DNA from 2 places in the Streptosporangium sp. NPDC053982 genome. Region 1 is predicted to be linked to the other one. Evidence: riboswitches for the same ligand, from Rfam matches in the RefSeq annotation. Region 1 holds a riboswitch; the other holds the start of a gene.
The links. A riboswitch is a leader RNA that binds a small molecule or an ion and turns the genes downstream of it on or off. The one in region 1 is predicted to bind S-adenosylmethionine.
Positions count from the first base shown of each region.

Region 2: another riboswitch for S-adenosylmethionine. It lies ahead of thrC (threonine synthase); the one in region 1 lies ahead of ACZ6W9_RS04695 (aminotransferase class V-fold PLP-dependent enzyme).

Region 1 is NZ_JBVJKQ010000002.1:409,960-421,234, forward strand. Features, by position in the region: gene folP (dihydropteroate synthase) at 202-1,053, shown strand; gene ACZ6W9_RS04670 (nuclear transport factor 2 family protein) at 1,050-1,490, shown strand; gene folB (dihydroneopterin aldolase) at 1,487-1,873, shown strand; gene folK (2-amino-4-hydroxy-6-hydroxymethyldihydropteridine diphosphokinase) at 1,870-2,367, shown strand; gene ACZ6W9_RS04685 (DUF3180 domain-containing protein) at 2,364-2,828, shown strand; gene ACZ6W9_RS04690 (NADH-quinone oxidoreductase subunit D) at 2,974-4,200, opposite strand; gene ACZ6W9_RS04695 (aminotransferase class V-fold PLP-dependent enzyme) at 4,218-5,498, opposite strand; SAM riboswitch class IV at 5,741-5,856, opposite strand; gene ACZ6W9_RS04700 (cytochrome P450) at 5,980-7,179, shown strand; gene ACZ6W9_RS04705 (hypothetical protein) at 7,335-7,688, opposite strand; gene ACZ6W9_RS04710 (hypothetical protein) at 7,685-8,155, opposite strand; gene ACZ6W9_RS04715 (GntR family transcriptional regulator) at 9,867-10,646, shown strand.
Region 2 is NZ_JBVJKQ010000013.1:16,473-27,747, reverse strand. Features, by position in the region: gene ACZ6W9_RS24010 (cold-shock protein) at 1-8, opposite strand, end outside; gene ACZ6W9_RS24005 (MoaD/ThiS family protein) at 343-618, opposite strand; gene thrC (threonine synthase) at 642-1,934, opposite strand; SAM riboswitch class I at 1,949-2,088, opposite strand; gene ACZ6W9_RS23995 (S1 family peptidase) at 2,218-3,918, opposite strand; gene ACZ6W9_RS23990 (trypsin-like serine protease) at 3,942-6,044, opposite strand; gene ACZ6W9_RS23985 (RNA polymerase sigma factor) at 6,333-6,890, opposite strand; gene ACZ6W9_RS23980 (alpha,alpha-trehalose-phosphate synthase (UDP-forming)) at 7,122-8,549, shown strand; gene otsB (trehalose-phosphatase) at 8,692-9,483, opposite strand; partial or broken gene ACZ6W9_RS23970 (DUF3263 domain-containing protein) at 9,743-10,039, opposite strand; gene ACZ6W9_RS23965 (SAM hydrolase/SAM-dependent halogenase family protein) at 10,155-10,958, shown strand.

The DNA.
Region 1 (11,275 bases):
GAGTTCCTGTTCCGAGCGCTTCCTCGATCGGCTGGCCGGGAAAGGCGACCCACGCGGGAGATGATCGCGAGAAGTGCCGTCCACCGCTCCGTGCGCCGTCCCGGCGCCGCCCGTCCCCCCGACCGGCCGGAACGGACCCGTCCTCTCGCAAGCCGGACCCACGATATGGGCGAAGCATGGGGAACGCCTAGGCTTGTCGGCATGACTACGTGGAAGGTGCCGGGGGTGCCCGGTCGCGGCCGGTGCCTGGTGATGGGCGTGGTCAACGTGACCCCCGACTCGTTCTCCGACGGCGGCCGCTGGTTCGACCCGAAGGTCGCCGTACGGCACGGTCTCGAGCTGGTCGAGCAGGGCGCCGACATCGTCGATGTGGGAGGGGAGTCCACCAGGCCCGGCGCGGCGCGCGTGCCGCTCGACGAGGAGCTGGCCCGGGTCGAGCCGGTCATCCGGGAGCTCAGCCGCGCGGGCGTCACGGTCAGCGTCGACACCATGCGGGCCGAGGTCGCCCGCGCCGCGGTGGACGCCGGGGCCGTGCTGGTCAACGACGTCAGCGGCGGGCTGGCCGATCCGGAGATGCCGAGGGTCGTCGCCGCGACCGGCGTTGCGTACGTGGTCATGCACTGGCGCGGCCACAGCCACGCGATGAACGACCGCGCGGTCTACGGCGACGTCGTGACCGAGGTACGCGAGGAACTGGCCAAGCGGGTGGCCTCGGTGCTGGCCGAAGGCGTCGCCGAGGAGCAGATCGTGCTCGACCCGGGACTGGGTTTCTCCAAGAACGCCGAGCACAACTGGGCCGTGCTCGGCGGGCTCGACCGGCTCGCCACGCTCGGCTACCCACTGCTCATCGGAGCGTCCCGGAAGCGTTTCCTGGGAAGGCTGCTCGCCGATCCGGACGGTACGCCACGGCCCTTCGACCGCAGCGACGACGCCACGCTCGCCGTGACGGCCATCGTCGCCCGGCAGGGGGCGTGGTGTGTGCGGGTGCACAACGTACGCCCGAACGCGGACGCCGTCCGCATCGCCGCAGCCGTCCAGGGAGCGAGAGCATGAGCGTCGACACCACCGCCGTCGAGACGGTCAACCAGTCGTTCTACACCGCGATCGAGAACGCCGACCTCGACCGGATGACCGAGATCTGGGCCGAGGACATGGACGGCCGGCAGGTGAGCTGCGTGCATCCCGGGTGGCCGATCGTGTCGGGCCGCCCGGAGGTGCTGCGCTCCTGGGCGCTGCTCATGGCCAACACCCCCTACATCCAGTTCGTGCTGACCGACGTCCGGGTGATGGTCATGGGCGACGTCGCCATCCTCACCTGCGAGGAGAACATCCTCACCGCGGGCGACGAAGGTGATTCCAGCTTCGCCGCGGGCAAGGTGGTGGCGAGCAACACCTTCGTCAGGACGGCCGAGGGCTGGAGGCTCTGGCTGCACCACGGTTCGCCCGTGCTGCAGAGCGACGACGACGAGGAGGAGGACGAGGCGGCGTGACAGATCCGACAGGCACCGACCGGATCAGCGTGCGGGGGTTGCGGGCGAGAGGACGGCACGGCGTGCTCGCGGCCGAGCGGGAGCTGGGTCAGGAGTTCGTCGTGGACGTCACGCTCTTCCTCGACACCGCCCCCGCGGCGGCAGCGGACGACCTGACGAGGACCGTGCACTACGGTGAGCTCGCCCAGGAACTGGTGAAGGTCGTGGAGGGCGAGCCGGTAGACCTGATCGAGACGCTCGCCCGGCGTCTGGCCGACGTCTGCCTGGCGTACGAGCCGGTGGAGTCGGCCGAGGTGAGCGTCCACAAACCGGCCGCGCCGATCCCGCTGCCGTTCGACGACGTGGTCGTGACGATCAGGAGAAGCCGGGAGGGCCGCGGATGAAGGTCGTGCTGGCGCTCGGCAGCAACCTGGGCGACCGCTTCGACACCCTGCAGGGCGCGCTGGACGCGCTCTTCGACGCGCCGGGGCTGGCCTTCGTCGCGGTGTCGCCGGTCTACGAGACCGACCCGGTCGGCGGCCCCGAACAGGGCCCGTACCTCAACGCGGTGGTGATCGCCGAGAGCTCCCTGGACCCCCGGACGATCCTCGAACGCGCCCAGAACGTGGAGAACGCCTTCGGGCGGATCCGGATGGAACGCTGGGGCGCCCGCACCCTCGACGTCGACCTCATCACGGTGGGGGACGTCGTCTCCGGCGACCCGGAGCTGACGCTGCCGCACCCCCGGGCGCACGAGCGGGCGTTCGTGCTGGTTCCGTGGTCGCGGGTCGATCCGGAGGCGACGCTGGCCGGGCGGCGGGTCACCGACCTGCTGGCCGGGCTGGACCAGGAGGGCGTGCGGCCGCGCGCGGATCTGACGCTGCAGAGGCCCGAGTGAGGCCCAGCCGCCCCGACGTGATCGTCGGGCTCATCGTCGTGTTCGGCGTCCTCACCTGGGTCGCGCTGAAGCCGTTCTACTCGTCCCTGCCGACCGTGCCGTGGACGGCGATCCCGACCGTCTTCCTGCTGGCGCTCGGCGAGGCGTACACCGGATGGATGACCAGGGCCCGGATCGAGCGCAGGCCGGACACCAAACCCGTCGAGCCGATGGCGGTGGCCCGCCTGGCCGCCCTGGCCCAGGCGTCGGCGTACGGCGGAGCCGTCTTCGCGGGCGTCTTCGCCGGGTTCGCCTTCTACACCGCGGACCTGCTGGAACAGGGCGTGCCACGCCGTGACTTCTTCATCGCCGGCGGCTCGTTCGTCGGCTGCGTGGTGCTGGTCTGCGCGGCGCTGTACCTGGAGCACTGCTGCCGGGTGCCCAAGGACCCCACCGAGAAGGGCCGGGAGGCCGGGCACTGAGGAGTCCCGGCCTTTCCCGCCGGTCGGCCACCCGGTGACCGTCCGGAGGCCGGGAGCGGCCGGGGAGCGGTGACCGGCCGGACCGTCTCCGGGGTCCGTCTTTCACCGGGGACGCCGGACCCGGACGCCGGGTCCGGCGGCGGCGTCACTTGTCGATGTCGCCGACCACGAAGAACATCGAGCCGAGGATGGCCACCATGTCGGAGACCAGGTGGCCGGGGAGCATCTCGCGCAGCACCTGGACGTTGTTGTATGAGGCCGAGCGGAGCTTCAGCCGCCACGGGGTCTTCTCGCCGCGTGAGACGAGGTAGTAGCCGTTGAGGCCGAGCGGGTTCTCCGTCCAGGCGTAGGTGTGGCCCTCGGGGACCTTGAGCACCTTGGGCAGGCGCTGGTTGATCGGCCCCGGCGGCAGCTCGCGCAGCCGTTCCAGGCAGGCGTCGGCCAGGTCGAGGGAGACCTTCACCTGCTCCAGCAGCACCTCGAACCGGGCGTGGCAGTCGCCGGCCTCCCGGGTGACGACCCGCACCGGCAGCTCGCCGTAGGCGAGGTAGGGCTCGTCCCGGCGCAGGTCCATGTCCACGCCGGAGGCACGGGCGATCGGGCCGCTCACGCCGTACTGCATGATCGTCTCGCGGTCCAGGACGCCCACCCCGCGGGTGCGGGCGAGGAAGATCTCGTTGTCCACGATCAGGTTCTCGATGTCGGGCAGCCGCCGCCGCACGTCGGCGACGGCCCGCGCCGCCCGCTCCGACCAGCCCTCGGGCAGCTCCTCCTTCAGGCCGCCGACCCGGTTGAACATGTAGTGCATCCGCCCGCCGGAGACCTCCTCCATCACGGCCTGGAGGGTCTCGCGCTCACGGAACGCGTAGAAGACGGGGGTGATCGCGCCGAGCTCCAGCGGGTAGGAGCCGAGGAACATCAGGTGGCTGAGCACCCGGTTCAGCTCGGCCAGCAGCGTGCGGGTCCAGACGGCCCGGGGCGGCGTCTCCATGCCGATCATCCGTTCCACCGCGAGCACCACGCCCAGCTCGTTGGCGAACGCCGACAGCCAGTCGTGCCGGTTGGCCAGCACGATGATCTGCCGGTAGTCGCGCACCTCGAACAGCTTCTCCGCGCCGCGGTGCATGTAGCCCACGACGGGTTCGGCCGAGCTGATCAGCTCTCCGTCCAGGGTGAGCCGCAGCCGCAGCACCCCGTGGGTGGAGGGGTGCTGCGGTCCGATGTTGAGGACCATGTCCTCGGTGGCGAGCTCCTTGCCCTGCGCGCCGGGAGCCACCGGCCCGTCAGCCGGGGCCGGCCGTACGGCCTCCGCCCCGGCCCCGATGCCCACGTGCAGCTCCCGGGACGCCCCTTCGGTGCGACGCTCACTCATAGGGCTATGCTCCCACGTCAGCGTCGCGCGGCAATCTCCCGCAGGGCGGACACCAGGCGGTCCACGTGCTCGTCGACGGTGCCGATGCCGATCGACGCGCGGACGGCCGAGGCGGTCCCGTCGTCGCAGCCGCCGTCGGCGGCGTCCGGCCGCCGCGGGTCGCGGTCGGCGTCCGGGCGGTGGGCGTCCAGGAGGTGCCGGACGAAGGGGTGGGCGCAGAACCTGCCGTCCCGGACGCCGATGCCGTACTCGGAGGACAGTATCTCGGCGACCTCCCGGGCGGTACGGCCGGCCACGGTGAAGGAGACGATGCCGACGCGGGGATGGGCGGGGTCCCACAGGGACAGCTCACGAACCCCCTCGATCCCGGCGATCCCGGCACGCAGCCGGGCGAGGAGACGCTCCTCCTCGCGGACCAGCGCGGTCCAGCCGGTCGCGGTCAGCGCGTCGCAGGCGGCGGCGAGGGCGACGGCGCCGAGGACGTTCGGGGTGCCGGCCTCGTGGCGGGCCTCGGGGTCGTCGTGCCAGTCGGCCTCCCCGCCGTCCGCGACCGCCCGCACCGCACCCCCGCCGCGCAGGTACGGCTCGGCTCCGGACAGCCAGTCCGGGCGGCCGATCAGCGCGCCCGTGCCGAACGGCGCGTAGAGCTTGTGACCGGAGAAGACCACGTAGTCCAGGTCGAGCGCGGTCAGGTTGACCGGGCGGTGCGGGACGAGCTGGGCGGCGTCCACCAGGACGCGGGCGCCGTGCCGGTGGGCGATGTGCGCCAGCGCGGCGATCGGCCACAGCTCCCCGGTGACGTTGGAGGCGGCGGTCACGACCAGCAGTTTGGGGCCCTCGATCTCGGCGAGCGCCCGGTCCGCGGCGCGGACCGCCTCACCCGGGAACGCCGGCGGCGCCAGCCGTACGGCACGCCGCCACGGCAGCAGCGAGGCGTGGTGCTCGGTGTCGAAGACCACGACCGTGGTCCCCTCGGGCAGGCAGCGGGCCAGCAGGTTGGTGGCGTCGGTGGTGTTGCGGGTGAAGACCACCGCGTCGTCCGGGCGGGCCCCGGCGAAGGCGCGGACCGTGTGCCGGGCCCGCTCGTAGCGGGCGGTGGTGAGCTGGGAGGCGTAGCCGGCGCCGCGGTGGACGCTGGAGTAGGCCGGGAGCGCGGCGGCGACGGCGGCGCTCACCGGCTCCAGACAGGGCGCGCTGGCGGCGTAGTCGAAGTTGGCGTAGGGGACCAGCCGGCCGCCGCGGACCGGGACTTCGAGGTCAGCGCCGAGCACCGCCGGGATCCGCCGGGCCTCGGGCACGCGGGTCCCGGGGAGGGTGCTTCCCGGTACGGCGGTTCCCGGGACGGCCGGGGTGCTTCCGGCGGCGGGGGCGGCGGTTTCCGGGGCGGCCGGGGCGTTTCCGGCGGCGGTTCGCGTGGTGCGGTCGGCCACGTCGCCGGAAGCGGTGTCGGCGGGGGCGGTGGAGGCGAAGATCGTCAGGGTGGACACGCCCGTGCTCCTTAGGAGGTCATCGGACCCCAAGCCACGGCGTCGATGCGTGGAGTCCGCGCTTGCCCGGCGCACCTCGCGCCGGACCAGGTCCTCACCCGGGGCACCCCGCCGCGGACGCGAGGGTTGCCGGCCAGCTAGCCGGGGCTTGTCGCTGGCACTCATGACCTACCGGGGACTATAATCGACGACAGCGGCCCCGCCGCAAGCTCCGTGTCTCGGAATGCGGACAGATGTCTCGTGGATCTCCGGGGCCTTGGGGCCCGGCCACCTGGGACATTACGATGTCTACGTGCGCTTTGATCCTTGGAATCCGGAATTCGTCGCCCACCCTTACGACGTCTACGACGAGCTGCGACGCGAGCGGCCGGTCGGCTTCTTCGAGCCGACGGGCCAGTGGCTGATCGCCCGGCACGCCGACGTCAACGCGCTGCTGCGTGACCGCCGGCTGGGCCGGTCCTACCTGCACGTGGCGACCCACGCCGAGTTCGGCAGGCCGGACGACCCGGAGTTCCAGGACCCGTTCTGGCGGGTGATCAGGGCCGGGATGCTCGACGTCGAGCCGCCGGTGCACACCCGGCTGCGCCGGCTGGTCTCCAAGGCGTTCACCCCGCGCATGGTCGAGACGCTGCGCCCCAAGGTCGCCCGGATCGCCGGAGAGCTGGTCGAGGCGTTCGCCGAACGCGGCGGCGGCGACCTCATCTCCGAGGTGGCCGAGCCGCTCCCGGTGACCGTGATCGCCGAGATGCTCGGCGTGCCCGAGGCCGACCGGCACCTGCTGCGGCCCTGGTCGGCCGACATCTGCGGGATGTACGAACTCAACCCCTCGGTCGAGGCCCAGCACACCGCCGTACGCGCGGCCGAGGAGTTCTCCGCCTACCTCGTCGAGCTGGCGCGTGCCCGCCGTACCGACCCCGGCGACGACCTGATCAGCGCGCTCGCCCAGGTGGCCGACGAGGGCGACCGGCTCACCGAGGAGGAGCTGGTCGGCACCTGCGTGCTGCTGCTCAACGCCGGGCACGAGGCCACGGTCAACGTCACCGGCAACGGCTGGTGGTCGCTGTTCCGCAACCCGGCCGAGCTGGAACGGCTGCGCGCCGACCACGGCCTGCTGCCCAGCGCGATCGAGGAACTGATGCGCTGGGACACCCCGCTGCAGATGTTCGAGCGCTGGGTGCTGGAGGACATCACCGTGGGAGGGATCGACATCCCGCGCGGCTCGGAGGTGGCGCTGCTGTTCGGCTCGGCCAACCGCGACCCCGAGGTCTTCGCCGACCCCGAGCGCCTCGACGTGGGCCGGGTGGACAACCCGCACATCTCCTTCGGCGCGGGCATCCACTTCTGCCTCGGCGCGCCCCTCGCCCGGATCGAGCTGATCGAGTCGTTCGGCGCCCTGCTGCGCCGGGCCCCGAAGATGGAACTCACCGCCGAGCCGACCTGGGGCCCCGGCTACGTCATCCGCGGCCTCACGGCCCTCGACGTGAGGATCTGAACCCGTCCGTACGCCCTGCGGAGGTCGAACCGGACTCGCACCTTCACGGAAGGGCGGGACCGGCTTCGGTCCGGAGACTCGGCCCAAGGACATGAACCGACTCGGATCAGGCCGACTGCCTGCGATGACGTCTGGTTTCGCCCGGCGGTCGCCGACTACTCGGTGTCCTTGGGATGTCGAGGTGAGGCGTAGATCACCCATACGGTGCGGGTGTCGTCATCGATGGCATAGCGCACCCGCCCGCCGCTGGTGACTTCGAATTCCCACTGTTCCAGATCCTTGCCGTTGTGGCGATGAGTCGCGAGATCACCGCGTAGGCGATGCTGACGATCATGACTGGATCGCGAACGGGGGTCGGCCCGCAGTACCTCGAAGCATCGGCGCGTATTGGCCAGAGCGTGGCGGCACAGCTCTTCCCAGCCCCTGACCGCGTCACCGGTACCGAATCGAACATCCCACTCACCATCCGGTGGTGGCACCGTGACCCGGTCTCCGCGCTTGGGGCTCACGCCGAAACCCGCACGGGGCCGAAGTCGCCGCTCGTGGGCTTTCGGGCTTCGGCGTGGAGTGCGGGGTCGGCCTTGATCCTGGCGGTGGCCCGCCAGCCCGCGATGACCTCCTGGCTTGTGGTGTCGACATCCAGCTCAGCCGCGTCGGACAGCGCTTCGACCAGTTCCAGGGTGAAGGCGCGAAGCTCGTCCACCGACAGATGGCGAACCCAGGGGAAGACCTCCGGCATGGCGATGACCAGTGCGCGTGCGGTGGGGTCATGCTTGATCAACGCAAGGAACAACCGGGACGCGGTGGCCAGCGTTTGTTCGCGCTCTTCTTCGCGGTCCGCCGCGGTCAAGTAGAAATCCGGGGCGTCCCGATGCGTGACGCGCACGCGCCCCAGGCGCGCCGCGCGCTCGGCGACCGCGCGGGGATTCCGTGAGAGATCGGAAAAGGTCACCGCGTCGGCCTGGCTGGTGCTCACCTCTCGAATGTACATCAGAACGTATTCTGATGTCAGTCGGTCAACCCGGGAGGTCGCCTGTTGATCGGTGCCGAGTTCTGGGAGCGCGTCCCTGCGGAGGGTGAACCGGCCGGGAGCCCCCGCTCCTGCTGGCTGCGGGGTTACTCGGCTCGGATCGGTGATCGACTACCTGGGCCGGTCGATTGTCCTGCGGCTCTCCGCGCAACCCTTTCGGCATTCGGTATGACCGAAGATGTATTCGCTCTATGCGAAGCATGGCGCCGCCCATTGTTCCGACCATCCGCTGGCTGAGCCCCTGACTGAGATCCTCCGTTATGTGTACGGGCCCCACTGGAGTACCAGCGGCCCGGACCGTGTTCTCGGACCGGCCGCCAGGGCATGGCGGTGCGGGACGGGGGCGCTCCGCACCGCCATGCCGGTTCAGGGTGCGGCCACGTCATCCCGGCGGTTCGGTACGGCGTGCCGCCGCGCCGATCCCCGGATCGGCGCGCTGGAGCGGGAGCCAGGGAGTCGGCGGCGGGTGCGGCCCGGAGCCCCTCCGCCCCAGGCCGCACGTCGGCGACGCGGTGACGCGCACCCGAAGGCCGGCCCGCCGCCGCGTCCGTTCATGGGTGGCATCACGCCGGTGGAGCGGGCGCCAAGCCCACTCAAGGGGTCGTGGAACCCGCCGGGGAAGGCGGAAGGCCCGTTCCGGGAAGCCCACGGCCCGTAACACCTCGGAGCGGGCCGGATGACTCGGCCGTCCCTTCCGCGATGCCGCGCGGGCCGGGCATCCGAGCCGCCTCCTCCTGCCGGGCGACCTCGGCCCGAAGCTCCTCGAAGGTGTCGGCGTCCACGGTCCGGTACGGCGGGCCGTCCCACCGCGACCCCTCGGCGAAGGGGCGCTCCCGGCTGGCCCAGAACCGTCCGGCGTCGCTGCGGATGATCCGCCACCCGGGAATCGCCGGTCGGGATCGTGCGGTCTCGGGCTGTTCCACGGGTCGGACCTCCGTCATCGCGTCCAGGGCCTGTCCGCACGTCGGTGACGCCGGACGGATCGGTTCCAGGGGTCGTGCGGGTCCTGCTGCTCATGCGGGTCTCACCGTTCGTGTCGGTGGTCGCATTGGTCTCGCCGTTCCCATCGGCACGGGGAGGAACGGGGACCTCCGGGCTCCGGGACTCCTGCGGGACGGGTTCCTGAAGGACGAGCCGCGCATCCGGGGCGCGCCCGGCCGTCGGGGCCCGCCGTACGGGGGCCGGGGGCCGTCGGACCGCCGGGACGCCCGGCTCGGGGCGGCGCTGGGCGGGGACCAGGGGGATCACCTCGGCCGGCGCCACGGCGGAGGGCGGCGCGAAGCGCGGAACGCGCCTCGGCCCCAGCCGGTGACGCGCCTCCATCCGCGCGGCCATCAGCTCACCGGACGGCTGCGCGTAGTCGTGGTCGGCGGCTCGGCCGGGGCAGCCATGCGCGTACGGCGGGTGCCCGCAGTGGGCACACCCCATCGGCATCGGCGGCCCGTCGGCGAAACAGCCGCATCCGCTTACCGCGACCCGGTCGAGGACCGGAGCACTAGTGTTCGTCATGGGTCAGGAGCCACTTCCTGATCAAGGGCTCGTCAGACGTTGCGAGCGTCCTGGCGGGCCCGTCTAAGTGTCGTAGGACACATAAAGTTAAGGCCGGTCAGGCTTGTCGTCAAGAAAATGGCCTACGACACTTCGGTAGGGTGCTCATATGCATCCAGATCCTCAGTCACCCGCGCAGCGCATCGTGGCCGATCTGCGCGACGACATCGCGGCTGGTCGCCTGCCCGCCGGAGCCAAGCTGCCCTCCGTCCGGGATCTCGCCGAGCGCTACGACGTGTCACGCAGTACGGCGAGCAAGGCGCTGATCCTGCTCAGGAACGAAGGGTTGGTGGTCACCCGGCATGGCTCGGGCGCCTACGTGCGTGAGTCGTATCCGATACGCCGGTTGGGGCCGGATCGCTACGCGCGGCACCGCTGGGAGCGGACCGACGTCGAGGCGTTCGCCACCGGCGCGCCGGGCAGCGATTCCACCCGGCAGCAGGGGCGCCAGACACAAGACGTGTCCCTGGTGACCGCCGACGAAACGGTTGCCGTCGCGCTCGGTGTCGAGGCGGGCTCTCCGGTGTACGAACGGGCACGCGTCATGACCCGTGACGGCGTCCCCACCCACACGATGACCTCGTACTATCTCCCCGCCCATGTCGAGGGCACGCCCCTGGTCGATCCCGCGCCCGGGATCGCCGGTCCGGGCGGCGGGTTCCGCGTGCTGGCCGACCGGGGTCTTCCCCCGCATGAGATCACCGAGGACATCCAGGCCCGCATGCCCACGGCCGAGGAGACCCTCCTCCTCGATCTCCCGTCAGGGGAACCGGTCGTGGAGGTGCGGCGTGTCACCCGTACGGCCGACGGTCAGGCGGTCGAGTACGCGCGTGGTGTGCACGCGGCGAGCCGGTTCGTGTGGTCGTACACCTATACCATCCCCGACTGAGCTCCCGGGATGGTGCCGGAACGGCGTTCGGGCCGGATGGCGCGGTGGTGTGCCGCCATTTGCTCCTGAAACGGTGCGCGGGCGCGTGCGGGGGCCGGCGTCGGTGCGGCCCGGCGCCGGTGGATGCCGAAGCGAAGCAGCATGTGGGTACCCAGCAGCCGTTGATCGCTCTTTGCCTGCGATGGTCCCGGGAAGCAAATCGCATGCATCAGAGTTTCAATCAGTAGTATTTTGGCAACTGAGAGTAGTGTCGCCACTGATAATCCTCTATTATTTGGCAATAAGTGCGCGTATGCTAACAAGAGGTTGAAGTTGTAATAAACGGACAAACTTCGCAAAATGATACAAATACACCTAGAAGACTTTAAATATCCTGTTTGGAAATAACGATTTGAGTGATCCATGGAGATTCTTCAGTGATTCTAGCCATCGCTGGCTAACGTTCACGGCATGGGTCAGGCAGGTCAGGGTTATGTGCGCCAAGGGGCATGTCGATGTGGACCACCCTCGGATGAGTGTGTAGCGGATGATGAAGTGTTGACCCATCATGCGAAGGTTGCGGGCGAGTTTCTTAATGCGCCCCGCATCGAGACTGAACGCGAGGTATCCGTTCTTCGGGGGAAGCTGAC
Region 2 (11,275 bases), on a different contig from region 1:
TGCGCCACTTCCGACTCCTCTTACTGGACTTGAGGACATCGCCCATTCCTCTCGCGACGTCCTCAATCTCCGAGGCGGACACATCGCCTGCGTCGATCGTTCTCGACCATACCTGTGGTACGCCGTAGGGCAACAGAGTCAACCAGCAAACTGCCGCTTTACGTACGAATGCAGCACGAGAACATAGTTTTGCCATCGGGCCCGCTGATCAAATATTGCATTATTTCAACAAGCGCCGATATGGACATCCTCCCGAAAGCGCGACACCCGCCCCGGCCAGGCCGGAGCGGGCGTCGGCGGGCGCCGTACGGGACGGCGGCCCGGAGCGCGGGGACGACGGGGTCAGCCCCCGGCGACCGCCGGGATGATGGAGATCTGGACGCCGGACGGCGTCGCGGTGTCCAGGTTGTCGGCGAAGCGGACGTCCTCATCGCCGACATAGACGTTGACGAACCTGCGAATCTTGCCGGAGTCGTCGAGAATCCGGGCGCCGATCCCGGGGAAGTCGGCGTCGAGTTTCCGCAGCACCTCGCGGAGGGTCTCACCCTCGGCGTTCACCTCGGCCGCACCACCGGTGTACGTCCGGAGAATTGTCGGAATCCGTACAGAGACACTCATTATTAAGCACCTTTCCGGTGATTTCAGGCGATGACCGAGCGGAATTCGTCAAGCGAGGGGCGGATGACCGCGGTGGGACGGGCCTCGCCCGCCACCGCGTCGAGGGTCTTCAGGCCGTCACCGGTGTTGAGCACCACGGTCTCGGCGTCGGGGTCGAGCCGCCCCTCGGCGGCCAGCTTGCGCAGCACGCCGACCGTGACGCCGCCCGCGGTCTCGGCGAAGATGCCCTCGGTCCTGGCCAGCAGCCTGATCGCGGCGACGATCTCGGCGTCCGTGACGTCCTCCACCGCGCCGCCGGTGCGCCGGGCGATGTCCAGCACGTAGGGGCCGTCGGCCGGGTTGCCGATGGCCAGCGACTTGGCGATCGTGTCCGGCCGTACCGGGCGGATCACATCGTGACCCGCCTTGTAGGCGGCCGAGACCGGCGAGCAGCCCTCGGCCTGCGCGGCGAAGATCCGATAGGGCTTCTCCTCGACGAGCCCGAGCGCGATCAGCTCCTTGAACCCCTTGTCGATCTTCGTGAGTTGGGAGCCGGACGCCACCGGGACGACGATCTGGTCGGGGAGTCGCCAGCCGAGCTGCTCGGCGATCTCGTACGCCAGGGTCTTGGAGCCCTCGGCGTAGTACGGGCGCAGGTTGACGTTGACGAAGCCCCACCGCTCACCCAGCTCGTCGCCGATGAGCTCCGAGCAGAACCGGTTGACGTCGTCGTAGGTGCCCTCGATGCCGACGAGCTTCCCGCCGTACACCGAGGCCATGACGATCTTGGCCTGCTCCAGGTCGGCGGGGATGAACACGCAGGCGTCCAACCCGGCGCGGGCGGCGGCCGAGGTCACCGCGCCGGCGAGGTTGCCGGTGGAGGAGCACGACAGGGTGTGGAAGCCGAAGTTGCGGGCCGCCTCGACGGCGATGGCCACCACGCGGTCCTTGAACGAGTGCGTCGGGTTGCCCGAGTCGTCCTTCACGTGCAGCGAGCGCAGGCCCAGCTCGCGGGCGAGGTTGCCCGCGTCGACCAGCCTGGTCCAGCCGGGCTCCGTGTTGGGCCGGGCGGCGACGTTCTCCGGGACGGGCAGCAGCGCGCGGTAGCGCCAGATGTTCGCCGGGCCGGCGGCGATCTGCTCGCGCGTGACGCGCCCGAAGTCGTAGGCGATCTCCAGGGGGCCGAAACACTCGATACAGGCGAAGCTCGGGCCGAGGTCGTAGCGGGTGCCGCACTCCCGGCAGGAGAGGGCCACGGCGGGGCCGAAGCGGCCGTCGGGCGCGGTGCCGGCGGAGACGGGGGCGGAGGTGGGGATCCGTGTTTCTGCGAGCGCCATGAAGCGAGGCCTTTCCCTCATCTTCGTCCGCGACCACCCTGGCCACGGACCGGAATTGGCACCTGTCCCGGCCGACCCCGCCATGTCGCGAGTTTGAACCGGGAGGGTTGCCGGGGCTTCGCAGGGCCGGTCCCTCCACCCCTCTGGATGAGCAATATGAAGTTGTGGACCCGATGAACGGGTCTCTCGCACTTTACCCCGGCCGCCGGGCGTTCTGACCAGATGTCTCACTGTGCGAGACGACGCGTGTCATTCCCCGGACGACGGACGGTGAAAAGGCCCGTCACGGGTGACGGTACCCCAGGAGGAAGGGCCCGCCGCCCGCCACGGCGACCACCCGGTAGCGGTAGTAGCCGGGCGTGCCCTCATAGGTGATCGTCTCGAAGGGGTACGGGCTGACCGAGGAGGCGACGGTCCGCCAGCCGGAGCCGGCCGCCCACTTCTCCAGGTACAGGTCGACGTCGGTGCCGTCGTTGGAGTTCACGCAGCCGTAGTGGGTCCCGGCGGTCCTCGACCGGTAGTAGCCGCTCCTCGCCCGGTTCCGGGGGTTCACGGGCCGGTAGGCGGCCTGCCCCTCCTTCAGGATGCTCTGGGCGGAGGCGGGATAGCCGGTGCAGGTGCCCGTGGTCGGCCGCAGGGTGCCGTCGACGGTCAGCAGGGTCAGGCCGTACGTCGAGAGGATCTTTGCGACCGGCTGGAAGTAGCTGAACCCGGAGCCCGGGAAACAGGAGCCGGAGCCGCCGGAGAGCACCCCCTGGGCCTGGTCCACCGAGACGAACGGGCCGCCGGAGTCGCCCCGGTCGGCGCAGACGCTGGTGCGGGTCAGCCCGAAGACGTTCCCCTGCGGATAGGAGACGCTGACGTCGCGCTGCAGGATGAGACCGCAGTACCAGTCGGAGGTGGAGCCGGACCGGCACACCGACGCCCCCTCGATGGCCGGCCGGTCCCCGGCGATGGGCAGGACGCCGCCGTCGGCGTTGCCCACCGTAGGCTTGGGCGTCCAGTCGTCGTTGACCTGGATCCAGGAGAAGTCGCTCGACGGGAACACCGACCCCCGGAAGACGCCCTGGGGCACCCGGTTGTAGCCGTTGGTCTTCTCTCCCACCTTGCCGCAGTGGCCGGCGCTGACGAAGCCGCCCGCGCCGCCGTGGAGCACGGAGAAGCCGACCGTGCAGCGCAGAGAGACCCCGACGTAGAAGGGGCTGCCCCCCACCAGGTCGTAGAGCGGCCGGGGACGCTCGGTGGACGGCACCACCACGATCGTCCTGCCGTCCACGCCGATGTCCCTGATGACGGCCTCGGTCTGCACCGGCTCCTCGGACAGCACGACGACCTTGTTGTTCCGCACGTCGACGTAGCGCACGCTCCCCCCGCCCGTCGGGCGGGCGGGCAGCGCGGCGTCGAGCTTGTCCTTGACCGCGCCGAGTTCGACCAGCGAGTGCTCGACGACCTCGGCATGAGCGCCCTGGGCGACGATTTTGGGGATGTCGTCGGGGTCGGTGGTGGCCACCACGAGGTTCTGCGCGACGGTTCCCTGGAACCACGAGCCGCCGAAGCGGTCGCCGAGCGCCACCCGCAGTCTCGCCTCGACCGGAGCCAGGCGGATCTCGTTGAGCAGCCGGGCCTGGGCCTGCTCGGCGCTGAGGCCGAGGTCGCGCTGGAGGGCCTGGAGCATGCCCGGCGGCGGCGCGTTGTACGGCAGGCCCGCCCGCCCGGCCTGCCGCGCCCGCCCTCCGCGCTCCGTGGAGTCGTGCCGAGACCGGACCGCGGCGGGGCGCACGCGGGCTCCGCGGCCGGGCCGCGCCGCGGGGAGACCCGCGAGGGCTCCGCGCTCGGGCCGCGCCGCCGGGAACCGTACGACCGGGGCGTCCCGGACGGCGGCCAGGGGCTCGGGCTCCGCCCGGACCGCCGAGGGCGTGACGGCGGCGAGCACGGCGGCGGAGAAGAGGGCACATCCGGCGGCTACGGCGCGACCGTGGAACATACGACCTCCCGGGGGTCCGTCCTTCAGGGCAGGTCGTGCTGGTAGCCCAGCGTGTAGCCGCCGGAGCCGCTCGCGGCGGTCACCCGGTAGCGGTAGCGGCCGGCCGGTCCCTGGTAGCGGAGCGTCTCGTCGGGGTTCGGACCGGTCTCACTCGCCACGGTGACCCAGCTCCGGCCGTTCCACCTCTGCAGGTAGAGGTCGAAGTCGCTGCCGTCGGGGCCGTCCAGGCACGCCAGATGGACCTCGGTCGCCGTCGTCCGGTAGTAGCCGCCGCTCGGCAGGTAGGCGGAGCGGCCCAGGGCGAGCGTCCCCGGGGTCGTGGTCCGGTAGCACGGGCAGGCGCACTCCGGTTCCGGCTGGGCGAGCCCGCCGGCCGCCGGCTCCCCGCCGGACCGCGTGGACGGCGCGGCGCCTCCGTGACAGCCGCGTACGGCCTCAGCGGTCTCCGGGGCGCTCGGGGTTCCCGAAGCGGTCGGGGTCTCCGGAGCTGCCGTGACGCCCGGAGCCGGGGTTCCGGGAGCCGGGGCGCCCGGGGTGTCCGGGGTTCCCGGCGTCACCGGGACCGCCGGCGGAAGCGGGGCGGTGTTCGTGTAGCCCAGCGTGTAGGGGCCGGAACCGGTGCGGGCGTTCACCCGGTAGCGGTAGCGGCCGGCCGCGCCGAGATAGGAGATCGACTTGTCGGCGGCCGGACCGGTGTCGCTCGCCACGACGACCCAGCTCCGGCCGTTCCACCTCTGCAGGTAGAGGTCGAAGTCGCTGCCCGCCGGGCCCTCCAGGCAGCCGGTGTGCAGCCTGTAGGCCGTGGTCCGGTAGTAGCTTCCGCTCGGCTGGTAGGCGAGACCGCCCACGCTGAGCGTCCCGGCCACCCGCCGCGGGTAGCAGGGGCAGGCGCAGCCGGTCTCCGGCGGGACGGGCTCGTCGACCACCAGGCTCACGCCGTAGGCGGAGAGGATCTCGGTGACCGGCTGGAAGACCGTCTCGCCTCCCGCGGTGCAGTTGCCGTTGCCGCCCGACAGGACCCCCTGGGCCTGGTCGACGGAGACGAACGGCCCGCCGGAGTCGCCCGGCTCGGCGCAGGCGTCGGTGAGGGTGAGCTGCGAGACCGTCTGGGTCTCGTCGTAGACGACGGTGACGTCGCGCTGCCGTACGGTGCCGCAGTGCCAGCCGGTCGTCGAGCCGGACCGGCAGACCGACGCGCCCTCGATCGCCTCCCGGGAGCCGGTGACGCCGATCGTGCCGCCGGTGCTGACCACGTCCGGGGTGGGCCGCCAGTTCGTGTTCACCGTGATCCAGGAGTGGTCGTCGCCGGGGAAGCTGGAGCCCTCGAAGACGCCCTGGGCGACGTTGTTGTACCCGGTGGTGACGCTGCCCGCGTCGCCGCAGTGTCCCGCGCTGACGAAGCCGTTCTGGGCGCCCTTCGTGGCGGAGAAGCCGACCGAGCAGCGCCACGCGCTGTCGATGCGGTAGGCGTCGCCGCCCCGGAGGTCGTACAGGGGCCGGAACCGCCTGGCCGAGGCCTCCACCCGCACCGCCTCCTGGCTCACGCCGGTGAGCCCGACGAGGTTGCGGGTCTGCTCCGGCACGGTCGTACGGATGACCACCTGGTTGGTGCGGACATCGACGTACCTGGCGAAACCGCCCGCCTCTCCCGCGGCGGCCAGATCCTTGTCGAGCTCGTCCTTGACCGCGGTGAGCCGGGCCAGCGACCGGGCGACGATCTTGGGCTGGGCGCCCGCGGTGGTGATCAGGGGAGCCGCGGCGAGGTCGGTGGTGGCCACGATCAGCACCTGCGCGACCCTCCCCTCCAGCCAGGAGCCGCCGAAACCCGCCCCGAGCTCCCGGCGGAGCCGGGCCTCGATCGGCGCGTACCGGATCTCGTTGTCCAGCCGGGCCTGGGCCTCCTGTGCCGTGAGGCCGAGGTCGCGCTGGAGCGCCTCGATCATGCCGTGCGGCGGTTTCCGGACGCTCCGGGCGCTCGAAGCGCCCCCGGAGCTCAGGGGGTTCCGGAGTTCCTGCGCCTTACCGACATCCTGGGCCGCGGAGAACGCCGGGGCCACGGGGGTCGTCACGACGAGGGCGACGGCCGCGAGGACGCACCCCACGGCGACTGGACGTCTGCGAAGCATGGATCTCTCCCCTGGCGCTGACGGACACGGCGCGAGGGGAGACCGGCGCGCACCACGGCCGATCACCGGGTACGGGCGGCACCACTCTAATCCGCCCATCAGGCGAAAGGCCGGGAAAGCCGGACGACACGCGGGGACGCCTCCGAGCGGAGACCCGGAAGCCGGACGACACGCGGTCGCATCCGCGGAACGACGCCTCAGAAGCCGGGCGAGACGTGAGCGCGGGAGCGTTCCCGGGGCCGCCGGGTTTCGGGTGACCGGGCGGCGGGTGTGTCCCGGAGCGGGGCCTCAGAAGCCGTAGGCGTCGCCCAGGGCTCCCTGGACGTACTTGCGCGCCTGGTGGATGCGCGATTTGGCGGTGCCGAGCGGGATGCCGAGCTGCTCGGCCACCTCGCTGTAGTCGAGCTGACAGATGTCGCGCAGCACCAGCGCCTGGGCGAGGTCGGGCTTCTCCGCCTCCAGCGCCTCCATCGCGTCCAGCAGGTCGAGCCGTGAGCCGGCGATCACACTCACCCGGGCGACGTCGGGCCGCTGCATCGGCAGTTCGTCGGAGCTCTGCTCGGCCGAGCGCCGCTTCAGCGAGCGGTAGGTGGTGCGGGCGCAGTTGGCGGTGATGATGTGCAGCCACGTGCTGAACCGGGCGCGTCCCTCGAACCGGCCGATGTTCCGCGCCACCGCCAGCAGGGTGTCCTGGCACGCCTCCTCGGCGTCCTGCCGGTAGGGGAGGATCCGTCCGCAGTGCCGGAGGATGTCGGGCTCGATCCGTTTCAGCAGCTCGCCGAGCGCGCGGTGATCACCTCGGGCGGCCAGCCGGGCCAGTTCCTCGGTCGTCTCGTCCAGCGCCATCACGAAGCTCCTGATCGGCGGTCACGGTCGATCCATCCTAAGCTCCGGCCGCCCTTCCCTTGGCGTCGCCTTGACCGTTCACCCTCATCCGGCGGCCTCCGGCGCCCCGGCGGATGAGGCGGGAGCGATCCCCCCGGTAACCCGTACAGGTGGAAGACCAGGGCATTCTGCCCCAGGTCCGGCTAACCTTTTCAGTCCAGGCAAGCGCGTCCCTCAGCCGAAGGGATCCCGATGAGCGGCCCCATCCTGCTGGCCTCCAACCGCGGCCCCGTCTCCTTCACCCTCGCCGACGACGGCTCCCTCACCATGCGCCGGGGCGGAGGGGGCCTGGTGTCGGGCCTGTCGGAGGTGTCGCGGGACATCGACCTGCTGTGGATCTGCGCCGCGCTGTCCGACGGCGACCGCGGCGCCGTACGGCTGGCGCCCGGCGGCCGGCTCGACCACACGGGTTTCGACACCGGGGCGGTGCGGATGCTCGACATCCCCCCGGCGACCTTCCACCGCGCCTACAACACGGTGGCGAACTCCACACTGTGGTTCGTCCACCACCTGCTCTACGACACGCCCAACCGGCCGCAGTTCGACGCGAGGTTCCGCCGCGACTGGGAGTCCTACCAGGCGTACAACGAGGCGTTCGCGACGGCGCTGGGCGAGGAGGCGCCGCACGAGGCGCGGGTGATGGTCCAGGACTACCACCTGTCCCTGGTCCCGGCCATGCTGCGCGGCGAGCGGCCCGACCTGCGGGTGGCGCACTTCTCGCACACCCCCTGGGCCCCGCCGGAGTACTTCTCCCTGCTCCCCGACGACCTTCGGGTCGAGCTGCTCGAAGGCATCCTCGGCGCCGACCGGGCCGGTTTCCTCACCAGCCGGTGGGCTGGGGCCTTCATGGACTGCTGCGAGGCGGTGCTCGACGCCCGGGTGGACCGCGTGCACCGCACCGTCACCCACGGCGGCCGGACCACCCGGATCGGCGTGCACCCGCTGGGGGTGGACGGCGAGGCGCTGTGGGCGCGGGCCTCGGAGCCCGACGTCGAGTCGCACATGGCGGCCCTCCGCGACCAGGTGGGCGACCGCAAGCTGATCGTGCGGATCGACCGGACGGAGCTGTCCAAGAACATCGTGCGGGGCCTGTCGGCCTACCGGGAGTTCCTGGCGGATCATCCGGAGTGGCACGGCAGGGTGGTGCACCTGGCGTTCGCCTACCCCTCCCGCCACGACCTGCCCGAGTACCGCGAGTACACCGCCGCGGTGCAGCGCTGCGCCCAGGAGATCGAGGACGAGTACGCCACCGAGGACTGGAGCCCGCTGATCCTCAACGTCAACGACGACTACCCGCGTTCGCTGGCCGCCTACCGGCTGGCCGACGTGATGCTGGTCAACCCGATCCGCGACGGCATGAACCTGGTGGCCAAGGAGGGGCCGCTGCTGTCGCCGGGCAGCGCGCTGATCCTGTCGCGTGAGGCGGGCGCCGCCTCCGAGCTGGGCGAGAACGCGCTGCTGGTCAACCCCTTCGACGTGTCGGCCACGGCGACCGCCATCCACCGGAGCCTGGTCATGCCGGAGGCCGACCGCGTCCGCAGGGGCGCGCGGCTGACGGCGGCGGCCACGGCGCTGCCCCCGCGCCGCTGGTTCACCGACCAGCTCGCTTCCCTGGGCTGACCGCCGGGCCCCGCGCCTGGCGACCTGCCCGCCGCGGCCGGCGCGCCGTGCTCCGCCGCTCCGCCGTCCCTCGACCTCCGCCGTCCCTCGACCTCCGCCGTCCCTCGACCGGCGCCGCGCCGCGGGCCCGCCCGTGCCCGGTTCAGGCCCGGTCCGCGTCCCCGGATTCGATCGTGTCGGCGATCGAGGCGAACAGCTTCATCACCCCGTCGGGCCCGTCCACCACGATGTCGGCCTCCACCTCCAGCTCGGCCGACCCGCTGAACACCGTCACGCCGGGCAGGCCCGACGTCCGTACGGCCTCGAACGCCGCGATGTCGCCGAGGTCGTCGCCGGCGAACAGCACCGAGCGCGCGCCGCGCTCGCGCAGGAACGCGCCGAGCGCCATCCCCTTGTCCATTCCCGGCGGCCGCAGCTCCAGCACGAACTTGCCGGGCTCCACCGCCAGCCCGGTCTCGACGGCCAGCTCGGCGACCGGGTCGCGCAGCGCGGCGAGAACGCCCTGGGGGTCGTGGGCCCGCCGGGTGTGCACGGCCAGCGCCCGCTCCTTGTCCTCGACCACGACCCCGTCGAACGGCTCGACCAGCCGGGGCAGGCCCGCCCGCGCCCGGTCCAGGCCGGGGTGCGGCGGCGGCGAGGTGACCGTTCCCGCCTCCCAGCGTTCGAGGCCGTAGTGGCCGAGCACGACGACCCCGGGTATCCCGGCCAGGGAGCCGTACTCCACGGCGGTGGCCGCCGGGCGCCCGGTGACGATCGCCACGGCGCCGACCAGACGGCCGAGCCTGGTCAGTACGGCGACGCCGTCCGGGTGGATCCTGGCGTCGGCGGGGTCGGGCACGATCGGGGCGAGCGTGCCGTCGAAGTCGACCCCGATCACCGCCCCGGCGGGGTCGGCCGTGATCGCGCGCAGTCCGTCAGGGAGGTCAGTGGTCATGCTCGCTCGCTCCGTCGTCGGCCCGGCCGTCTCGCCGGATCACCGTGTCTCACCGCGTCTCATGTGGATCACCGCGTCTCGTGCGGATCACCGGCTCGCCGTCGTCTCCCGGCTCACCGGCGTCCGCCGGGGTGCCCGCTCGCTGTGCCGTACCCCTCCATTTGATGATTTATCCGAAATGGGGGCTATCACCGGGCTCGCCGGGCGGAGCGTCGCGTGGGGCGTCGGACGGAGAGGAGGCGCCGGGCGGGGCCGACGGGCCGGAGCGGCGGACGTCCCGGTCACGACGGCGCGTCTCACGGAGCCGGCGCAGACGCTTGACGAGCATCGGGTCCTGGGCCAGCGCCTCCGGCCGGTCGACCAGCTCGCCGAGCAGCTGGTAGTAACGGGTGGCCGAGACGCCGAAGGTCTGCCGGATGGCCTGCTCCTTCGCGCCGGGACGGCGCCACCACCGGCGCTCGAAGGCCAGCAGCTCCCGCTCCCGCCCGGTGAGTCCACGGGCGTCCGGCTCGCGTCCGGCGCCTTCGCCGTCGCCGGGGACCGGTGCGCCGTCCATCGCCCTCCTCCTCGGTCGGGCACCCGGCGACCACGCCGAGTGCGCGCCCGGAAGTCAGGATAGTCCGGAATTTCTGCCTGTTCACGGCGAAGGCCCCGACGTACAGTCACCAGGTGTGACCTCAGTCATCACCATTCTCACGGACTACGGCCTGCAGGACGGCTACGTCGCCTCCTGCCACGGCGTGATCGTCGGCATATCGCCGGAGGCGCGGATCATCGACGTGTGCCACCAGGTCCCGACGGGGGACGTACGGCGTGCGGCGGCGATCCTGGCGCAGACGGTCCCCCACATGCCGCCCGCCGTCCACATCGCCGTGGTGGATCCCGGGGGCGGGGCCCGGCGCGCCGTGGCGGTCGAGGCGGGCGACCACGTGTTCCTGGGGCCGGACAACGGGGTGCTGTCGTGGGCGGTCCAGGCGAACGGCGGCGCGCGGGCGGCCTACGAGCTCACCAACGAGGAGTTCTTCCACCGGCCCGTCTCACCGACCTTCCACGGCCGCGACGTCTTCGCGCCCGTCGCGGCGTTCCTGACGGTCGGGCACAGGCCGTCCGAGGTGGGGCCGCCGATCCCGCTCGACCGGCTGGTCTCGCTGCCCGCGCCGACCTCGCGACTGCACGAGGGCGCGGTGGAGGGCGAGGTGCTGTCGGTGGACGGCCACGGCAACACCCAGCTCTCGGTCACCGGGGGCGACCTGGCCACGCTGGGCGCGCGTCCCGGGAGCACGCTGGTGGTCTGGCTGGGCAGGCGGCACGTCACCGTGCCGTTCCGTGAGACGTTCGCCGCCGTCGCGCCGGGCGAGCTGGTCGCCTTCACCGACTCGGCGGGGCTGCTGTCGCTGGCGGTCCACGCGGGCGACGCCTCGCAGCGGCTCGGCCTGCCCCCCGGCGCCCACGTGCGCCTGTCGGTCCACACCTGACCCGCGCCACACCCCGCGGCCCGGGGCCGTGTCGGTTCACCCCTGATCCGCGCCGCCCCCGCGGCCCGGGGCCGTGTCGGTTCACCCCTGATCCGCGCCGCCCCCGCGGTCCGGGGCCGTCTCCGGTTCCGGCCGCCGGGGGCCCCGGGCGCGGGGGTCGCGGCGGTCGCGGCCGCGCGGTGCCAGGCGGGCTTTATCTCACTGTCTGCCCGCCTATGGTGCTGCGATCATTGCCGCCGCCTGACCTTCTCGGCACCGCCCGTAGACGCGCCGCTGGATAGTCTCACTCTCGCTACTTCGCGTGGTCACGCGCATAC